DNA from 3 places in the Bordetella genomosp. 8 genome. Region 3 is predicted to be linked to each of the others. Evidence: predicted binding sites of a transcription regulator. Region 3 holds the regulator's gene; each other region holds the start of a gene.
What was found. The regulator LexA, encoded in region 3, represses DNA repair genes until DNA is damaged. The targets are predictions, from matches to a motif close to ACTGTATNNNNATACAGT.

Region 1 (5,116 bases), 1.6 Mb from region 3:
AGCCACCGCCTGCCGAGCATGAAGGACATACCCGCCATCGCGGAAACGGTGCCCGGCTTCGAATCCGACGCGTGGTTCGGGCTTGTCGCGCCGGCGCATACGCCGCCGGAGATCGTGAATCGGATCAACGCGGCGGTGCGCCAGGCGCTGGCCGACCCCGCCGTCATCGCCAAGTTCCAGGCCACCGGCGTGGACCTGGTCAGCGATACCCCGCAGCAATTCCAGCGCTTCATCCTTTCGGAAAAGGACAAGTGGGGAAAGATCATCAAGGCGACGAACCTGAAGATCGGCTAGCGGGTCAATCCTCGAGCGTTTCGTGTACCCCGGACGCGCCGCGCTTCCAGTAGCTGGAAGCGCGGATGCGGTTCTTGGGGATACCGCGTTCGTCCACCAGCACGCGCCGTACGGCCTTGGCGGCGACGGATTCGGCGGCCGCCCAGACATAGCCTTCTCCCGCGGGCAATTGCAGCTGGCGCGCGGCTTGTTCCAGCCGCGCGGGATCGCCAGCCGGGGCGCCATCGCGATGCAGCCATTGCAGCGTGATGCCCTCACGCGAGGGGAGCGGGATTTCCGCCTTGGCGTCGGCGACCTCGATGATGGCGATGGCGCGCGTCGATGCGGGCAATTCCTGCAAGCGGCGCGCGATGGCCGGCAAGGCGGTTTCGTCGCCGATCAGCAAATGCCAATCGAAGGCCATGGGCACGATGAAGGAACCGCGTGGCCCGCCCACGCCGATGAACTGGCCGGGACGGGCCTGCGCGGCCCAGCTGGACGCGGGGCCGTCGCCATGCAGCACGAACTCGATATCGAGTTCATTGGCGTCGGCGTCGTAGCGCCGCGGCGTGTAGTCGCGCGCGGCCGGACGCGGTGCGCCCGCCGGCATGGAGATGCCTTCCAGACCGACGATGGGCAGGACGGGCCGGTCCTGCCCAGGTTCGGGGAAAAAGACCTTTACGTGATCGTCGAACGAGGCGGACACGAAGCCGCGCAGGTCTTCGCCGGTCAGCGTGACGCAGAGCAGTTGCGGTGAGACGAGGCGTGTGCGGACGACTTGCAGCATGCGCATCTTCAAGTCATGGCGCACGCGTTGCACGGAGAGTTCGAGTGTCGTCATGCTTGCTCCGTGCCGTCGCCTTCGATTTCCCGCACTGCTCGCATCAGGATGGCGGCGATGCGGCGTTGTTCCGCGGGGTCCGCGTCGTCGCGACGGAATACGGCCTGCTTCAGCGCCTGCCTGGCCTGCACGAGTTCGGGTACCCAGCCGGTGGCGACGTCTTCGCCTTCCGGGCCGGCTTCCATGGGCTGGCCCGTCCACGCGCGGCGCATCCATTCCATTTTCCGGGCCACGTGCTTGAGCTTGCCGAACATCATGTCGAGCCTGTCACGGTTGGCGTCCAGATGCGCGCGGCCTTCTTCCGACAGGTGATAGCGCTTCTTGCTGCCTTCGAGTTCAACGGTGGCGTAGCCGATTTCTTCCAGGTAGGTCAGCGCGGGATAGATCATGCCGGGGCTGGGTGTGTAGAAGCCGCTGCTCATCGCGCCCAGGGCCTTGATCAACTCATAGCCATGGCTGGGATTTTTTTCCAGGATGCCCAGCAGCATCAGCTGCAGTTCGTCGCCGCCGAACTTGCGCCCGCGTATCCAGCCGCGATCGCCGCCGTCGTGATCGCCGTCATCGCCGCGATGGCCGTGGCGCCCGCGATGACCGCCGCCGTGGCGGCCGACCATGCCGTGATGCATGCCCCAGCCGCCCATGCCCATGCCGCCCATGGCGCGGCGCATGAAAAACCAATGATGGAAAGGAAAGTTCATGACGTCCTCTATATCGTAAGACATATATCGTACGATATACACGCTTGAGTAGCGTGTCAACAGTCGCGTGCACGGTCGCCTGCCGAGTTGCCGACCGGGTCGCCGACCGGGTCGCCTGAACGGTCCCGTCAGCGGACATGGACAGCGGGCGTAAAAAAGCCGGCTTGCGCCGGCTTTGGATATCGACATCCTTTCGTGTGCGGACCTGCTCAGGTCCAATCGTCGGATCCGCTGCTGCTGCCGTCGTCCCAGGAACCGCCATCGCTGGAAGAACCACCATCGTCCCAGGGATTGCCCACGTTCCAGGTGTTGTCGCCGCCGTCGTTGTTGGCGAGCTTGCGTTTTTCGTCATCGTCCCAGGAGCTGGCATCGCGCAGGCCGAAATCGTTGCCGCCCATGTCATAGCCTTGTTCGCCGGTAGTCGCCGCGCCGGCGCCGCGCGCGGGATCGACGTTGCCGATATTGCCTGCATTGTCCGAACCGCGATGCAGGACGCGGTCCATCAGGGCTTCTCCCGCGACCACGCCGGCGCCCACCGCCGCCCCGGTCGCCAGGCCGCCGAGGATGCCCGAGCCCATGCCGGGACCGGCCTGTCCAGGAGCGACGCCGCCGGGATAGCCGTAGCCGCCCTGGGGAGCGCCGGGAGCCCCGCCTTGCGGCCCGTAGGGTCCGTTAGGCCCATTAGGCCCGTAAGGCGAGGACGTACGCATGGGACCGTAGCCGCCGTTGGGACCGCCATAGGGTCCGGCCGCGCCGTTGGCGCGCCTGCGTGCGCGCATGACCAGGGACACGACGATCAACAGCCCGGCGATCGCCAGCACCATCCCCCAGGGAATGCCGGAAAACGTGCCTTGCGCGCGCGATGCGTTGCCGTTCGAAGCGATCAGGCTGCGCAGTTCGTCCACGGCGCCCGGACGGGCGAAATTCTGGCTGGGATCCAGGCGGATCGCGGTATTGAGTTCCGCCTGGGCCTGCTGCAGCTTGCCTTGCTTGCCCAGTAATTCCGCTTCCACGAAATGCGCCTTGGCGCTGTTCGGATGATCGCGCAGGATCTGGTCCATCATCGCCTGGGCTTCGCGATAATTTCCCGCCTGCGCGGCCTGGTACACCTGATCGGGCGTGGCCTCCGCCGCATGGGCGTTGCCGCCCAGGAGCAGGCAGGCGGACAGCAGCATCGAGCCGGCGATGGACTTTGAGTAGATGGAGCGCATAGGGAATCCTCCCGTCAATGCGAATGAGATGACGCCGAACCGTCGAAGTTCAATAGATGGTACGCCGACGTTTCCATGAAGGACGTGAATCACAGCATATAGCGCCCCTGCTCTACCTTGGCGCGGGCTTGCAAGCCGATACGGTTTCGCGGGATTTTTACTGTATATTTGTCCAGTAGATCACTGCTCCCAACCGTTGCGCCCGGCCCTTACCGCCGGGCGTTTCCGCCCTTGCTCCGCCGTCATGCCGTCGCTTTCCATGCCGCCGCCCGAACAGATCCATCCCGCCCTGTGGCGGGGGACGCAGTTCGCGCGCACGGCGCGGGCGGCGGTGCCGACGGGGTATCCGGATCTGGAAAAGGAATTGCCCGGCGGGGGCTGGCCGCCCTCGGCCTTGAACGAATTGCTGCTGCCGCGCCCCGGCATCGGTGAAATACGCCTGCTGCGGCCGGCGTTGCAGGCCCTGGACAGGGAAGGCAGCATCGTACTGGTCCAGCCGCCCTGCGTGCCCAATATCGCGGCATGGACCAGCTGGGGGCTGGACCCCGCCCGGCTGCTGTGGGTAAACCCGGAACGCCCGGCGGATGCCCTGTGGTCGGCGGAACAGGTGCTGAAAAACGGCAGCTGCGCCGCCCTGCTGTGCTGGCTGCCGCAGGCGCAGCCGGAATCCCTGCGGCGGCTGCATCTTGCGGCGCAGACCGGCGCCACCCTGTTCTTCTGCCTGCGTCCGGCGCGCGCCGGCGCCCAGGCATCGCCGGCGCCACTGCGCCTGGCGCTGGCGCCGGCCGGCGACGGATTGCAGGTGGATATCGTCAAGCGCCGCGGGCCGGTGTGCGGACATTCCCTGTATATCGCACTGGACCGGCGCGCGCCCGTGCGGGACATCGCACGGCCCACGCACGACCTTGTTTTCGATCACCATGCAACTCTGGATCGCCGTCTACCTGCCGAGGCTGGCGCTTGATGCCCTGCATCCGCCGTGGCCCCTGGAGGTCACGGCATGCGCGGTCATCGAGCAGGAATGCGTCATGGCCCTGACGCCGGCTGCCGCCAGCCATGGCATTACCCTGGGCATGCGCCGCGCCGGCGCCAATGCCCTGGCGCCGCACGCCATTTTGCTGGACCGCGACCTGGCGGCCGAAGGCGCGGCATTGGAAGGCGCCGCGCTGGCCCTGCTGCAATACACGCCGGACGTCGCGCTCGGCGACCAGCACGCCCTGCTGCTGAACGTAGGCGCCAGCCTGCGCGTATTCGGGGGGCCGCGCGCCCTGGCGCGCCGCGTCGCCGGCACGTTGCGCACCCTGGGCTTGCAGGCGCATCTGGGCATCGCGCCCACCGCGGGCGGAGCCTGGCTATTGGCGCGCAGGGCCGATACCGAGCCACGCCATGCATTGACGATGGCGCGCCTGGCGCGGCGCCTGGACGCCCTGCCCTGCGCCCTGCTGCCGCAAGCCCAGCCCCATCTGGAATGGCTGCACGGCATCGGTTGCCGCGATTTCGGCTTCCTGCGCCGCCTGCCCCGCGCCGGCCTGCAGCGCCGCTGCGGAACGGCGCTGCTGAAAACCCTGGATGCCGCTTATGGCGACGCGGCGCAGGCGCATGCCTGGATTTCTCCGCCACTGGCCTTCAAGCGCCGCTTCGAATTGATCGAACGCATCGAGCACACCGATGCGGTGCTGGCGGTGGCGCGCATACTGGTGGAACAGATGAGCGGCTGGCTGACCGCGCGCCAGCGCGCCGTGCCGCGATTGACGCTGGCCCTGGAGCACGAACGCGGCCGCCATGCGCGGCCCCCCAGCCTGCTGGAATTGACCTTGGCCGAACCGGCCTGGCAACCGGCGCATCTGCTGGGCCTGCTGCGCGAACGGCTGGATCGCATGACGCTGCAGGCGCCGGTGGTCGCGCTCGTGCTGGACGCGCCGCACACGGTCCCGCAACCCGCGGCCAATACCACGCTGTTTCCCGAACCGGCCCAGGTCGCCAGCGAACGCGCGCGCCTGCTGGACATGCTGACGGCCCGGCTGGGCGCCGACCGGGTACTGCGTCCCGACCCCGTCGCCGATCATCGGCCCGAAGTCGCCAATCGCTGGACC
Region 2 (5,116 bases), 330 kb from region 3:
TCGGCTGCGAACCCTGTACGAGGGCTATCCGGCCGGGCGAGGACGTACGCGCCGGGCGCTGGTGGTGGGAGTCGTCCGACAGCAAGGAGTGCGGGCTGCACGCGGGCAATCGCGGCGGTCCGCCGGAGGCACACGTCGTCCAGTTCGCCGCCCGCCGTCCCGGCGGGGCCGCCGACGGCAAGGCTTGACGAGACGCGCCGGCCCTTTATCGAACACCGCTCCATCCAAACGTCGTTCTACCGAAGCCACGAGACCCCTTATGTCCACCGTTCACACACGCAGCCATCTGGATTGGCTGGAGTCCGAAGCCATTTTCATCCTGCGCGAGGTCGCGGCCGAGTGCGAAAAGCCGGTGCTGCTGTTTTCCGGCGGCAAGGATTCCTGCGTGCTGCTGCGATTGGCGGAAAAAGCCTTCCGTCCGGCCCGCTTCCCGTTCCCGCTCATGCACATCGATACGGGACACAATTTCCCGGAAGTCATCCAGTTCCGTGACGCGCGCGCGGCCGAGCTGGGCGAAACCCTGGTCGTGCGCAGCGTGGAAGATTCGATCGCGCGCGGGTCGGTGGTGCTGCGCAAGGAAACCGATTCGCGCAATGCAGCCCAGGCGGTGACGCTGCTGGAGGCCATCGCGGAATTCGGTTTCGACGCCTGCATCGGTGGCGCCCGGCGCGACGAGGAAAAAGCCCGCGCCAAGGAGCGCATTTTTTCCTTCCGCGACGAGTTCGGCCAATGGGATCCCAAGAGCCAGCGCCCCGAGGTCTGGAGCCTGTACAACACCCGCGTGCATCGCGGCGAAAACATGCGCGTGTTCCCGATTTCCAACTGGACCGAGCTGGACGTGTGGCAGTACATCGCGCGGGAAAACCTGGCGCTGCCGTCCATCTACTACGCCCATCGGCGCGAAGTGGTGCGGCGGCGCGGCCTGCTGGTGCCGATCACGCCGCTGACCCCGGCGCAGGCGGACGAACAGGTGGAGACGCTGTCGGTCCGCTTCCGTACCGTGGGCGATATTTCCTGCACCTGCCCGGTGGCGTCCGATGCGGCCGATAACCAGGCCATCATCGCCGAGACCGCGCTCAGCGATATCACCGAGCGCGGCGCCACCCGCATGGACGACCAGACTTCCGAGGCATCGATGGAGCGCCGCAAGAAGGAAGGCTATTTCTGAACCGACCCTGACGCCTGGCCGGAGCACACGCACATGAACGCAGTCAACGATTCTTTCCTTCCCGCCGGCGAGACGGCGGTCATACGCCTGATCACGGCCGGTTCCGTGGACGACGGCAAGTCCACGCTGATCGGACGCCTGCTGTACGACAGCAAAAGCGTCTTCGCCGACCAGCTCGACGCCATCGCGCGGGCCAAGTACAAGCGCGTGGCCGGCGACGGCATCGATTTCGCCTTGTTGACGGATGGGCTGGAGGCCGAGCGCGAGCAGGGCATCACCATCGACGTCGCCTACCGCTATTTCGCCACGCCGCGCCGCAAGTTCATCGTCGCCGACGCGCCGGGACATGAGCAGTACACCCGCAATATGGTGACCGGCGCGTCGACGGCAGACGTGGCCATCATCCTCATCGACGCCACGCGCGCCGCCGACGGCAGGCTGCTGCCGCAGACCAAGCGGCACAGTACGATCGCGCGCCTGCTGGGCATACGCCACATCGTCGTGGCGGTGAACAAAATGGATCTGGTGGCCTGGGACCGCGCGGTATTCGACCGCATCCGCGACGCCTACGCGGACCTGGCGGCGCGCATCGGCATCCCCGACTTCCAGGCGTTGCCCTTGTCCGCGCTGAACGGCGACAACGTCGTGACGCCGTCCGCGCACACGCCGTGGTACGAAGGGCCACCCCTGCTGTCCCTGCTGGAGTCGCTGGACCCCGCCGTCGAAGCGGCCGACGCGCCTTTGCGCTATCCGGTGCAATGGGTGGTTCGCCATGACGGCAGCAGCGCGCAGGACTTCCGCGGCTATGCCGGGCGCGTCGCCAGCGGTACCCTGCGCGCGGGCGACGAGATCCTGGTGCAGCCTTCCGGGGTCGGCGCGCGCGTGGTGGGGATACGCGCGCACGATCGGGAACTGGCCAGCGCGAGCGCCGGCGATTCGGTAATCGTGGTGCTGGACCGCGACGTCGACGTGTCGCGGGGCGATGTGTTGTCGCATGCGGGCGCGGCGGTGCGCACCGGCAAGGAGTTCGATGCGGAAGTGTGCTGGCTCGATACGCAGCCGCTGAATACGGCACGCCGCTATCTGCTCAAGCAAGGCACGCGCTTGACCACGGCGAAGGTGCGCGAAGTCGCGACGCGCCGCGATATCCATGAACTGCGCGAGATCGATGGCGACGTCGGGACGTTGGCGATGAACGATATCGGCAAGGTCCGCATCGTGACGCGCGATCCGCTGACGCTCGATCGATATGACGACATCGCGGCCACCGGCGCCTTCATTCTGATCGACGAGTCCACGCATCAGACCGCCGCCGCGGGCATGTTGCGTTGACTTCGTCGACGTCCCGCGCGGGTCGTCCGGTGACGATCGCGCGGTTGTCGCGAACGGCCGCCGTCGGCGGCGGGCGGGGCAGGGGCGGCGGCCCCGCTTTTACCACGCCAATCGCCCGCAAAGCCTTATTTCATGCGGGTTTTGCGGTAAAGCGACAGTCCGCGTCGAGCCCCGGAAAATGCCGCCAACGGCCACTGGACTTGGGGTAAAGTGGGACGTCGCCGAAAAAAAGGCGGTAGGTGCTTGTCAGAAAATACTGTATGGATGTACAGTACTATTCATGGCACGTACCGATCATTCCGTTTTTGCCGGTTCTGGGTCCCCGGCTGCCGCCCCCGCCGCCTTGCGCGGTCGGGGTGCGGTTACTAATGTTCGGCACCGCTTCCAGCGCGACGACCGCAGTACCGCCGATCCGGCGGACGAACCGGCGCTGGCAGACGGGGCCACCCCCGTCCGGCCCATCCTTCCCATACGTCCCCTCCCGCCGGCCGACACCCCCAGCGGCATTGCCACCACCGTGGCGGTGGAGCAGGCCCGCAAGCTGATTTCCCGCAACGATTCGCCCGACGTGCCCTTCGACCGGGCAATCAATACGTACCGGGGTTGCGAACACGGCTGCGTCTATTGCTACGCGCGTCCTACCCACGCCTACCTGGGATATTCGCCCGGGCTGGACTTCGAAACCCGGCTGGTGGCCAAGGCCAATGCGGTGGATGCCCTGCGGGCCGAGCTTGCCCGCCCCGGCTATCGCGTCGAGCCGGTCAACGTAGGGTCGGCGACCGACGTCTATCAGCCCATTGAACGCTCGTGGCGGCTGACGCGCGGGGTGCTGGAACTGCTGCTGGAAACCGGCCATCCGCTGACGATCGTCACCAAGAACGCGCTGATCGAGCGCGACCTGGATCTGCTGCAGGCCATGGCGCGTCGCAACCTGGTGGCCGTGTATATCAGCGTGACCTCCCTGGACGCCGATATTTCCCGCACGTTGGAACCACGCGCCTCGGCGCCCTGGCGGCGGCTGGAAGCCGTGCGCAAGCTGGCCGACGCCGGCGTGCCCGTCGGCGTATTGGCGGCCCCGGTGATTCCCTTTGTCACCGACGAATTCCTGGAGCGCATCGTGCAGGAAGCCGCCCGCGCCGGCGCGTACTACGCCAGCTACACCGTCGTGCGGCTGCCCTGGGAGGTCAAGCCCGTATTCGAAGAATGGCTGCAGGCGCATTTTCCCGATCGCGCCGAGCGCGTCCTGCACCGCATCGAAGACATGCGGGAAGGCAAGCGCAACGATCCCCGCTTCGGCACACGCATGAAAGGCACCGGTATCTGGGCCGACCTGCTGCGCCAGCGATTCGATATGGCGGTGCGCAAGGCCGGGTTGAACCGGCAGCGCCTGCAACTGGATACCAAGCAATTCGTCCCTCCGGCCCCATTCGTTTCCGGGCCGGGGGCTGTCCGTGGACCTGCGCCGGTCAGGCAGCTGGGTCTATTCGATTAAGTTGTCTCCAAGGAGCACTCGCATGAACCTAGCCGCCGAACCGCAATTCCCTACCAAATGGCCGTTTCCGCCCGTGCCGCCCAGCCGGCGCGGACTGGGCCGCCTGGGCGGTGTCCTGTCCCGTTTCCGTCCTGGCCAGGCGCGGCTCCGTGGCATGGCCACCCAGGTCGGCCTGACCGGCCTGGCCGGCACGGGTGACGTTCCGGGCGGTCCCGCCACCCTCACGGTTTCCACCATCGGCGGCGTTTCCGTGGCTGGCGCTACGGCAGAGCAGGGCGTGACCGTACGCCAGATGATCGTCGACGTGCTCCTGGTAGCCATGTGGGGCGCCATGATCCCCGGGCTGATGTGGCTGGGCGCCGTGGCGGGATTCTGACCCAGCCGCTTACCTAAAGCACTGATTTCATGTAGAATGCCGGGTTTTGCCAAGTGTCATCCTCTGCGTGCGGCGCATCATGTTGCCATGATATGGGGAACTCTTACTGGGGACCCCCGTTGGGACAACCCCTATTGGGACCCCCCATACATGGCACTCCATAACATGGCACCCTCATAACAATCGCACGGCACGATGATTTCGGAGTTTTCATGAACCTTATCGCTGTCCTGGAACAGGAAGAGATCACCCGCCTGACCGCCGACAAGACGCTGCCGTCTTTCGCCCCGGGCGACACCGTGGTCGTCAACGTCAACGTTGTCGAAGGCACCCGCAAGCGTGTGCAGGCCTTCGAAGGCGTCGTGATCGCCAAGCGCAACCGCGGCCTGAACTCGGCCTTCATCGTTCGCAAGATCTCGTCCGGCCAAGCCGTGGAACGTACGTTCCAGCTGTATTCGCCGCAGATCGCTTCGATCGAAGTCAAGCGCCGTGGCGACGTCCGTCGCGCCAAGCTGTACTACCTGCGCGATCGTTCGGGCAAGTCGGCTCGCATCAAGGAAAAGCTGGTCAGCCGTCAGGCTGCCGCGCAATCGGCCCAGGCTGCCGAATCCGCGGCGTCCTGATCTCGGGGGTACCACCGGCCGGTCCGCCAGCCGGACCCCAGCGCCTCGCCGGCCGCCAGAAAAGGCACCCCCAAGCGGGGTGCCTTTTCGTTTCCGGGCACTGTTTCCGAATACTGTTTCCCACT
Region 3 (5,116 bases):
TCAGGCTGATAGTAGTCGTAGTACGAAACAAAATACTCGACCGCGTTCTTGGGAAAGAACTCGCGCATTTCGGCATACAACTGCGCCGCCAGTGTCTTGTTCGGCGCGAGCACAAGCGCCGGCCGCCCCAGGCGGGCGATGACGTTGGCCATCGTGTAGGTCTTGCCGGAGCCGGTGACGCCCAGCAGAGTCTGGTACATCAGGCCGTCCCGCACGCCATCCACCAGGGCTCCTATGGCGCCAGGCTGGTCGCCAGCCGGCGGATACGGCTGATAGAGCTGAAAAGGACTATCCGGAAATTCGACGAATCCAGTGTCGGTCATGCTAGACTGTCTCAGGGTAAACCCCCCATTATCCGCCGCATATCCGGCTGCGTCCACCTACCCTTTTGCGTACCCTTTGCGATCCGATGAGCACCCTTTTCAAGAACGTCGAATTGGCCCCGCGCGACCCCATACTCGGGCTGAATGAGCAGTACAACGCTGACACCCGGCCGGGCAAGGTCAACCTGGGCGTCGGGGTGTATTACGACGATAACGGGCGCATCCCGCTGCTGGCCGCGGTTCGCAAGGCCGAAATCGCCCGCATCGAAGCGGCTGCCGCGCGCGGATACCTGCCCATCGAAGGCATCGCCGCCTACAACAAGGGTGCGCAGGCCATGCTCCTGGGCGCCGATTCGCCCCTGACGGCGGAAGGGCGCGTACTGACGGCGCAGGCGTTGGGTGGCACCGGCGCGCTCAAGATCGGTGCGGACTTCCTGCGTCAGTTGCTGCCGCAATCCAAGGCATATATCAGCGATCCCAGCTGGGAAAACCACCGTGCCCTGTTCGAACGGGCCGGTTTCCAGGTCGAAAGCTATCCTTATTACGATCCGGCCACGCATGGCCTGAACTTCGAAGGCATGCTCGCCGGCCTGAAATCCATGCCCGCGGGCAGCGTGGTCGTCCTGCACGCCTGCTGCCATAACCCCACGGGCGTGGACCCCACCGCCGAGCAGTGGCAGCAGATCGCCAATGTCGTCAAGGAACGCGATCTCGTGCCCTTCCTGGACATCGCCTACCAGGGCTTCGGCGCTGGCCTGCAGGAAGATGCCGCGGTCGTGCGTCTGTTTGCCGGCATGGACATGACGATGTTCATCAGTTCGTCGTTCTCCAAGTCCTTCTCGCTGTACGGCGAGCGCGTCGGCGCGCTGACGGTGGTCGCCGGCAGCAAGGACGAAGCCACCCGCGTGCTCAGCCAGCTCAAGCGCGTCATCCGCACCAATTACTCGAATCCGCCCACCCATGGCGGCACGATCGTGTCGACGGTGCTGAATACGCCGGAACTGTTTGCCCTGTGGGAACAGGAACTGGCCGGCATGCGCGATCGCATCCGCCTTGTGCGCCGTCAATTGGTCGACAAGATCAAGGAACAGGGCGCCAAGCAGAATTTCGACTTCGTCCTGCAGCAGCGCGGCATGTTCTCCTATTCGGGCCTGACCTCGGCCCAGGTGGACCGGCTGCGCGAAGAACACGGCATCTATGCCGTTTCCAGCGGCCGGATCTGCGTTGCCGCGCTGAACAGCCAGAACATCGACACCGTGGCCAAGGGCATCGCCGAGGTGCTGAAGGGCTGAGGCCCCCAAGCGGACCCCGAGCCTGAATTTCTCGCTTCCCGGTTTACGGCATTGCAGGGCCCCTACGGGGGCCCTTGTCTTTTTGTGCGCCTATTGCCAGCCAATTGCCCACGATTGGGCCGGCCCCCCTTGCGTTTTCAAGCTGCGTCCCCCAAAATTCGAACCTGTATATCCATACAGGGAACAGGAACGCCCAATGGCCAGCAAACTTACCGAACGCCAGCAGCAGATACTTGACCTGATCCGCCAGGCGGTCGCCAGCACGGGGTTCCCCCCCACCCGCGCCGAGATCGCGCAGGCCCTGGGGTTTCGTTCGCCCAACGCGGCGGAAGACCATCTGAAAGCCCTGGCCCGCAAGGGCGCGATCGAGCTTACCGCCGGCGCCTCGCGCGGCATCCGCCTGAAAGACGCCCGCGCCGAAGGCAGCCAGGCCATGCTCCCCATCCCTTCGCTGTCGCAGCTCATGCTGCCACTGGTCGGTCGGGTGGCGGCGGGCAGCCCTATCCTGGCGGCCGAACACGTCGAACGCGATGTCGGCGTCGACCCGGCCCTGTTCGCCCAACGCCCGGACTACCTGCTCAAGGTCCGCGGCATGAGCATGCGCGACGTCGGCATCCTGGACGGCGACCTCCTGGCGGTCAAGAAAGCCAGCGAAGCCCGTGACGGCCAGATCGTGGTCGCCCGTATCGACGAGGACGTTACGGTCAAGCGTCTGCACCGCCAGGGTGGCCGTATCGAGCTGCTGCCGGAAAACCCCGAGTTCGAACCGATCCTGGTGCGCCCTGGGCAAGAATTCGCGTTGGAAGGTATCGCGGTCGGATTGATCCGCACGCAAGCGTTGCAGTGACCCGCTGCAGTAAGGCGCCGCAGTAAGGCGCGCCGACAGCAAAAAGGCCTGGAGCTCACGCTCCAGGCCTTTTCTTCGAGCTTTTGCGACCGCGCTCAGTGCTTGATCACGGGATCGACCGACTCCGGCGACGACGCCGCGGGCGTCACCATCGGCTTGTCCTTCGCGTCTTCTTCCGAGATCGGCTCGGGCATGCGCTCCAGCGCGCGCTCCAACACCTTGTCGATCCAGCGAACCGGCACAACTTCGAGCTGGTTCTTGACGTTATCCGGGATCTCGGCCAGATCCTTGACGTTTTCCTCCGGGATCAACACGGTCTTGATGCCACCACGGTGCGCGGCCAACAGCTTTTCCTTCAAGCCGCCGATCGCAAGCACTTCGCCACGCAACGTGATTTCGCCCGTCATCGCGACATCTGCACGCACCGGAATACCGGAAAGCGCGGATACCATCGCGGTGGTGATCGCGATACCCGCGGACGGACCGTCCTTGGGCGTCGCGCCTTCGGGCACATGCACGTGCATGTCGCGCTTTTCAAACACGCTGTCGGCGAACCCCAGGCGACGCGCCCGCGAACGCACGACCGTGCGAGCCGCTTCGACCGATTCCTTCATCACGTCGCCCAGCGAGCCGGTACGCTGGATGGCGCCCTTGCCGGGCATGTCGGCGACTTCGATGGTCAGCAGATCGCCGCCCACTTCCGTCCACGCCAGACCGGTTACCTGCCCGACCTGGTTTTCCTTTTCCGCCATACCGAAGTTGTAGCGGCGCACGCCCAGGTAATCGTTCAGGTTCTCCGACGTCACCGCGATGGCGCTGGCGGTGCCATTGCCATCCGCGGCAGGCTTGCCCTCGCGCTCAGTCAGCAATTGCTTGACGACCTTGCGGCAGACCTTGCCGATCTCGCGTTCCAGCGCCCGGACGCCCGCTTCCCGCGTGTAATACCGCACGATGTCGCGCAGGGCCGATTCGTCTATCGTCAGCTCCGTTTCCTTCAGGCCGTTGTTCTTCAACAGCTTGGGGATCAAGTGGTCGCTGGCGATATGGACCTTTTCGTCTTCCGTGTAGCCGGACAGGCGTATGACTTCCATCCGGTCCAACAGGGCCGGCGGAATATTCAGCGTGTTGCTGGTCGCGACGAACATCACGTCCGACAGATCGAAGTCGACTTCGACGTAGTGATCCTGGAACGTGTGATTCTGCTCGGGATCGAGCACTTCCAGCAGCGCCGACGACGGATCGCCACGGAAATCCATGCCCAGCTTGTCGATTTCGTCCAGCAGGAACAAGGGGTTGCGCACGCCGACCTTGTTCATGTTCTGCAGGATCTTGCCCGGCATGGAGCCGATGTATGTACGACGGTGACCGCGGATTTCGGCTTCGTCCCGCACCCCGCCCAGGGCCATCCGCACGAACTTGCGGTTGGTGGCCTTGGCGATCGACTGCCCCAGCGAGGTCTTGCCTACGCCCGGAGGGCCGACCAGGCAGAGGATCGGCGCCTTGACCTTGTCGACGCGTTGCTGCACGGCCAGATATTCGAGTATGCGTTCCTTGACCTTTTCGAGACCGTAGTGGTCATCGTCCAGGACGGTTTCGGCATTGCCGATGGAATTGTTGACCTTGCTCTTCTTGCGCCATGGCAGATTGATCAAGGTATCGATGTAATTGCGCACCACCGTCGCTTCGGCGGACATGGGCGACATCAGCTTGAGCTTCTTGAGCTCGGCATCGGCCTTTTTGCGCGCTTCCTTGGGCATGTGCGCGGCGACGATCTTCTTTTCCAGCTCTTCGATGTCGGCGCCTTCTTCGCCTTCACCCAATTCCTTCTGGATGGCCTTCACCTGTTCGTTCAGGTAGTAGTCGCGCTGGCTCTTCTCCATCTGCTTTTTCACGCGACCGCGGATCCGCTTCTCGACCTGCAGGATGTCGATTTCGGTTTCCAGCTGCGTGAGCAGGCCTTCCAGGCGTTCGGCCGTACCGAAGATCTCGAGCATCTTCTGCTTTTGCTCGAGCTTCAGCGGCAGGTGCGCCGCGATGGTGTCGGCCAGCCGGCCGGCATCGTCGATTCCCGCCAGGGACGTCAGGATCTCGGGCGGGATCTTCTTATTGAGCTTCACGTACTGCTCGAACTGGGCCACGATGGCGCGGCGCAGGGCTTCCGTCTCGGATCCCTGGATGGGGTCGAGCTGGATGGGCACGACTTCGCAGGTGAAGTGCGTTTCGACGTCGTCCACGCGCGTGATGCGAGCGCGCTGCGCGCCTTCGACCAGCACCTTCACGGTGCCGTCGGGCAGCTTCAGCATCTGCAGGATGCCCGCCACGCAACCGATCTCGTAGACGTCTTCAGGCGACGGATCATCCTTGCCGGCCGACTTCTGCGCGACCAGCATGATGCTTTTACCGGCTTCCATGGCGACCTCGAGGGCGCGTATGGAGCGGGGGCGTCCGACAAAAAGCGGGATGACCATGTGCGGGAACACCACGACGTCGCGCAGCGGCAGCAACGGCAGGTCGATGGGTTCGGAAGGCAGGGTCTGAGTGCCAGACATAAAGATTCCTTGGGATGATCTACGTAGCGGCGATGCGGCGGAGTCAGTGAGCAATCCCGTCTATCGTCAGTTACGTCTGATATGGGAACAATAGCCGAAAAATCA

Region 1: a site for LexA is predicted at 3,183-3,200, ahead of imuA (translesion DNA synthesis-associated protein ImuA). Genes of this name have one in related genera too.
Region 2: a site for LexA is predicted at 2,756-2,773, ahead of CAL12_RS18725 (PA0069 family radical SAM protein). Genes of this name have one in related genera too.

Annotation. Positions count from the first base shown of each region.
Region 1 is NZ_CP021108.1:2,218,060-2,223,175, reverse strand. It holds gene CAL12_RS10265 (Bug family tripartite tricarboxylate transporter substrate binding protein) at 1-294, shown strand, start outside; gene CAL12_RS10260 (siderophore-interacting protein) at 299-1,114, opposite strand; gene CAL12_RS10255 (PadR family transcriptional regulator) at 1,111-1,812, opposite strand; gene CAL12_RS10250 (tetratricopeptide repeat protein) at 2,022-3,023, opposite strand; gene imuA (translesion DNA synthesis-associated protein ImuA) at 3,283-3,987, shown strand; gene CAL12_RS10240 (Y-family DNA polymerase) at 3,944-5,116, shown strand, end outside.
Region 2 is NZ_CP021108.1:4,101,760-4,106,875, reverse strand. It holds gene CAL12_RS18740 (phosphoadenylyl-sulfate reductase) at 1-188, shown strand, start outside; gene cysD (sulfate adenylyltransferase subunit CysD) at 260-1,168, shown strand; gene CAL12_RS18730 (sulfate adenylyltransferase subunit 1) at 1,202-2,500, shown strand; gene CAL12_RS18725 (PA0069 family radical SAM protein) at 2,781-3,992, shown strand; gene CAL12_RS18720 (hypothetical protein) at 4,015-4,368, shown strand; gene rplS (50S ribosomal protein L19) at 4,581-4,991, shown strand.
Region 3 is NZ_CP021108.1:3,774,990-3,780,105, forward strand. It holds gene uvrB (excinuclease ABC subunit UvrB) at 1-323, opposite strand, end outside; gene CAL12_RS17195 (amino acid aminotransferase) at 410-1,615, shown strand; gene lexA (transcriptional repressor LexA) at 1,812-2,462, shown strand; gene lon (endopeptidase La) at 2,558-5,011, opposite strand.